2 regions of the Paenibacillus sp. 1-8 genome follow, and region 2 is predicted to be linked to the other one. Evidence: predicted binding sites of a transcription regulator. Region 2 holds the regulator's gene; the other holds the start of a gene.
The links. Region 2 encodes CtsR, which represses protease genes until heat stress. Its sites were predicted from a motif close to ATGGTCAATAAAGGTCAAACA; they were not measured.

Region 1: a site for CtsR is predicted at 598-618, ahead of clpP (ATP-dependent Clp endopeptidase proteolytic subunit ClpP). Genes of this name have one in related genera too.

Annotation. Positions count from the first base shown of each region.
Region 1 covers NZ_CM149995.1:218,950-221,355, reverse strand. Annotated here, with positions in the region: gene AC0WRU_RS00995 (sugar-binding transcriptional regulator) at 1-209, opposite strand, end outside; tRNA gene AC0WRU_RS00990 (tRNA-Arg) at 445-519, shown strand; gene clpP (ATP-dependent Clp endopeptidase proteolytic subunit ClpP) at 730-1,326, shown strand; gene AC0WRU_RS00980 (DUF3298 domain-containing protein) at 1,456-2,406, opposite strand, start outside.
Region 2 covers NZ_CM149995.1:4,759,915-4,762,320, forward strand. Annotated here, with positions in the region: gene AC0WRU_RS22010 (protein arginine kinase) at 1-733, opposite strand, end outside; gene AC0WRU_RS22015 (UvrB/UvrC motif-containing protein) at 763-1,287, opposite strand; gene AC0WRU_RS22020 (CtsR family transcriptional regulator) at 1,351-1,815, opposite strand; gene AC0WRU_RS22025 (GNAT family N-acetyltransferase) at 2,385-2,406, opposite strand, start outside.

The DNA of each region.
Region 1 (2,406 bases), 910 kb from region 2:
CCCACACTCTCAATCTCAATCAGCCCTTGGGCTTTAAGAAGATCAGTTTCGGCGCGCAACACGCGCTCGGTCATGTTCAGTGAAGCTGCCAGCGTTCTGCGTCCAATGACATCGGACAGCATAATCTGATGCAGGATCGTGTACCTTTTTTTCAAAACATCCATGAGGTCGGGCAGAAGCTGCTTCTGTATTTCTAATATCTTTCGCATGCTTTCCACTCCCGCACACTTCTAAGTTCTGTCTCTAATGCTATATCACTAACTGGTCTTAAAACGTCCCGGGTTAACTTTTTAAGTCCCACGTATATCTTAACCAATATTTGCTCTACATGCAAGTCTATCTGAACCTATATTTCTCAACTTTTTATGTGAATATGCGCACGTAATAAAAGCTTGCAATTCAATGCCGTATATCATATAATCATCTTTGTTTCCAATTAGCTGTGCGCCCGTGGTCCAACGGATATGACGTAGGCCTCCGGAGCCTGAGATCGAGGTTCGATTCCTCGCGGGCGCGCCATTTTTTATGAATGTTTAAATGCTTCCATATACTATTTTAACCAACTAGAGCGCAGAGGGCTCTTTTTTTTTAACCATTAGTTTGACTTTCTTTGACTTTTTGTTTGAAATTGTTTATCATGTGGTTAATACGGTAACAGTTTATAAATAGGGACGTGTAATCGGCATGTCCACCAAATCCATTAACGATATTAAAGGGAGGTTTTTTGACGTGAGCTATGTTCCTATGGTAGTAGAACAAAGTAACCGCGGCGAACGCGCCTATGACATTTATTCCAGACTGTTGAAGGATCGCATTATTTTGTTGGGCTCGGACGTCAATGACGTTGTAGCCAACTCTATTATTGCGCAAATGCTGTTTTTGGCTGCCGAAGATCCTGAAAAAGACATTCACTTGTATGTTAACAGCCCTGGCGGTTCGATCACAGCTGGTATGGCCATTTTCGATACGATGCAATATATTAAACCTGACGTGTCTACGATTTGTGTAGGTATGGCGGCTTCCATGGGTGCGTTCTTGCTGAACGCAGGTGCCAAGGGCAAACGTTTTGCCTTGCCAAACAGCGAGATTATGATTCACCAACCGCTGGGTGGCGCACAAGGTCAAGCAACGGATATTGAAATCCGCGCCCGCCGCATTCTGAAAATGCGCGACAAATTGAACCGCATTCTCGCAGATCGCACAGGCCAACCACTGGAGCGCATTGAAAAAGACACAGACCGTGACTATTTCATGTCCGCAGATGATGCCAAGGAATACGGTATTATTGATAAAGTGCTAACTAGCTCCTCTCCAGAAGGTGTATAAGAGAACGAATTATCGCCTTTGAGTAGCTGGTAAACCAAAAAAGCTGCCCCGGATGATTGTATCCGGTAGGCAGCTTTTTTGCGTCTTACTGTTCTTTTGGGTATAAATAGTACAAATGATTCATTTGTACTATTCATTCTGTCCAGCAAAAGGCTTACTGCCTTGAGGCAACAATTGAGCAAACGAATAAGTGAACTCAGGAATACCATACGCATAAGGCCCATACTCATACAAGTCAAACACAATCGTCACACCGCTATTCGTTACATAAAAATTAGGATTAGCCGCAATATCCTTGAAGCCACCAAAGCCGCCTTCATTCACCATTGGACCATTAATTTTTTTCTTCAGGTCGCTATTAAGAAACTGTTTGTAATTAGGATTGGCCTTCAGCACGTCAGACAATTGCAGCAATTTCCCATCAGCGAGTGAGAACGTATATCCTTTACGGGCCGTCATACCATGAGCACCAGCCGTATCGGAGTAATCCTCCATAATGATGCTCAAAATCCCTTGTTGGTTATGGGCAATAACAAAATCATTACTGAAAGTATACGGTCTTTCTACTGTAGGTTCACCCTCTGCTACTTGCTTTTTGCCTGCTGCCAGTACTCCCTCCGCTTGCTTTTTGAGTACACTGTTAATGGCCTGCTGAGCTTCAGGGTTTAGCTGGCCACCGCTGATTTGCGGGTACTTAACCTTGTAGGACACCTTTGCATCACTCGAAGCCGGAAGAGATTGGGACGTAATCGTGATCGGATTTAGCTGGCTTTTACTCAATGTTACTGTTTTCTGAGCTGCATTCCACTGAGCATCGATACCCAGATAGTCTTTCAGCAGACTCATAGGAATGTACAGCTTCCCGGCGATCTGTTTGGCGGTCATGCTACGCGTGCTGATTCTGTTAACATTGACATAGGTATACGAGGAAGAGGACATGATGAAAAGCTTGTTGTACCCACTACCTACGGTATAAGTCGCTGTTTTGGCATCATAACTCACTGGAATTCCCAGGCTGTCGCGCAATACTGCTACGGGAATCAATGTGCTTCCGTTCACCTGAATCCCTTTGGTGGCCAA
Region 2 (2,406 bases):
CGACGCCATGCAGATTTTCGATAATTTCCGCTTCGGTTTGTCCCAATGTAATCTGATTGGATACCTGAAACAGATTGCCGACCGCTTCGCTGCCTTCACCATAAATACCGCGAACGGTAAGACCTACCTGTGAAACAGCAGACAAAATGCGGTTAATCTGATGAGTCATGACCAGTGCGGGCAGATGCATCATCACTGAAGCTCTCATCCCTGTGCCAACATTCGTCGGACAGCTGGTCAGAAAGCCTCTACGATCATCAAATGCATAATCGACATGCGCCTCAAATGCATCATCAATAACCATAGCACGTTCCCAAGCTTCTCTAACCTGACATCCCGGATATAAGCACTGGATACGCAGATGATCCTCTTCGTTTATCATAACACTAACCGATTCATCATCGCTAATCAAAACAGCACCGTTACGAGATTCGTTCGCCAAATTAGGGCTAATCAAATGCTTCTCAACCAGCACCTGCTTGTCGATCTCATCCAACTCGGATATTTTCAGGGTATGAAAGGTACCAAAGCGTCCTAAATCATCATACTGAAGGATATCCGTCAAGCGTTGAAGTGCTTCTTCCGACTGCTGGTTGGTAGCAAGCATGGGAAAAGGCAGATGCTGCAAGTTACGCGCAATTCTCACCCGGCTGCTAATGACAATCTCTGAATCCGCAGCATCACCACGCATCCAATCACTTAGCGGCTTTTCCGTAAACCGGATATTAGGCATTACGCATCCCCTCCTACTCTTCACAAACTTTACTCTTCAGTCATTTCTTTTTCAAGCTCTCTGATTTGATCCCTAAGCTCAGCGGCTGATTCGAATTCTTCCTGTACAATATGTTGTTGCATCTCTTTTTTCAGATCGTCAATTTGCCGTTTAACCTTCAATCGACCTCCGGTGCGAACTGGAACCTTGCCCACATGGCTCGTACTGCCATGCACACGCTTGAACAACGGGTCCAGACGGCTGTCAAAATATTGATAGCACGACGGGCACCCAAAGCGCCCCAGCTTACTGAACTGTGCATAGGTCATGCCACACTCCTTGCATTGCAGGTTCTGCGGACCGCTATGGCCTGGCGACTGGCTCTTTGTACTGGATTCGAAATCCAGCATACCCGACAATAGGCTATGAATTGAAAAGCCATTAGGTGTACCAGGGATCATCTCCCCTTTTTCCTTCGCACACGTCTCACAAATATGAAACTCTGTCTTTTCGCCATTCACAATTTTGGTGAAATGCAAAGTTGCCGGCCGTTTATTACATTCTTGGCACAGCATAAAAGCACCTCCTTCAGCGTCAGGATTTTTACAAATCCCTACATCCAAATCTTGAATCACACGCTATCTGGCCACCAGCAACGAAATCAGCATAGCCTTAAGCAGCCTTGCCCGTAGCTGGTCACGATAGGGAAGTTTCAGCAATAATGTGTCCCTTGATAAAGCAGCCTTCATTAAAACAGCTTCCCTTTTGCTTAAAAAATGAGCTTCCTCCAGCTGATAAATCAGCCCTTCCGCTGCCGATTGACTAATTTCCTCTCCAATGCTTTGATGGAGATGGGTGTGGATCGCATGCTGTGCGGGCAGTTGAATTCGCTGAATGCGAATGTACCCCCCACCACCGCGCTTACTTTCCACCACATAGCCTTTTTCCAGCGTAAAACGGGTACTGATTACATAATTAATTTGCGACGGCACGCAGGAAAAGCGGTCAGCCAAATCATTACGCTGAATTTCCACTAAGCCTTTGGGACTTTCCAGCAATATGCTCTTCAAATATTGTTCAATAATATCGGAAACATTGCGCATTTCATCATCCTCCACTAACGGAAACGCAAATATTCAGTACATTTCACGCTCCACAGAGTCCGCCGTATATTGAACTTAACCAAACGGTAAAGTCACGAATCTAAGCCAGTAGCAGAGCTAATTCACCCTCCGTCCTCACCTAAAAACATCCCGTTTAGCTTCTAGTGTGACCTTTAATCGTAATAGACCATACACCTTTCCTCACGCTCATGAGATTACAGTGAATGTTTATCAACAAATCAGGTCTATCTTTTCATGCTGTGTTGGTGTCAATGTATTATATACGACTAAAAACTCAGCGTATTCACACCATTCTAATGAAGCACTACAGGCTCCATTGACTTTGACTTTCTTTGACTATAATCACATTATAGCACAAAATATATTTTTGCCAAGGGGTCAATATCATTTTTCGCAATCTAATTACATTTTATACAATATAAGAAAAACTCTTCCCTTTACGGAAAGAGTTCTGAAAAATATCGTAAAATCATCCACACCTTATAATAGGTATTTAAAGCTAAATTCCCTAAAAAATGAAGATTCAAGAGCATTTAAGAGCGTTACAATTAGAAAAAATCCAGCAAAAAT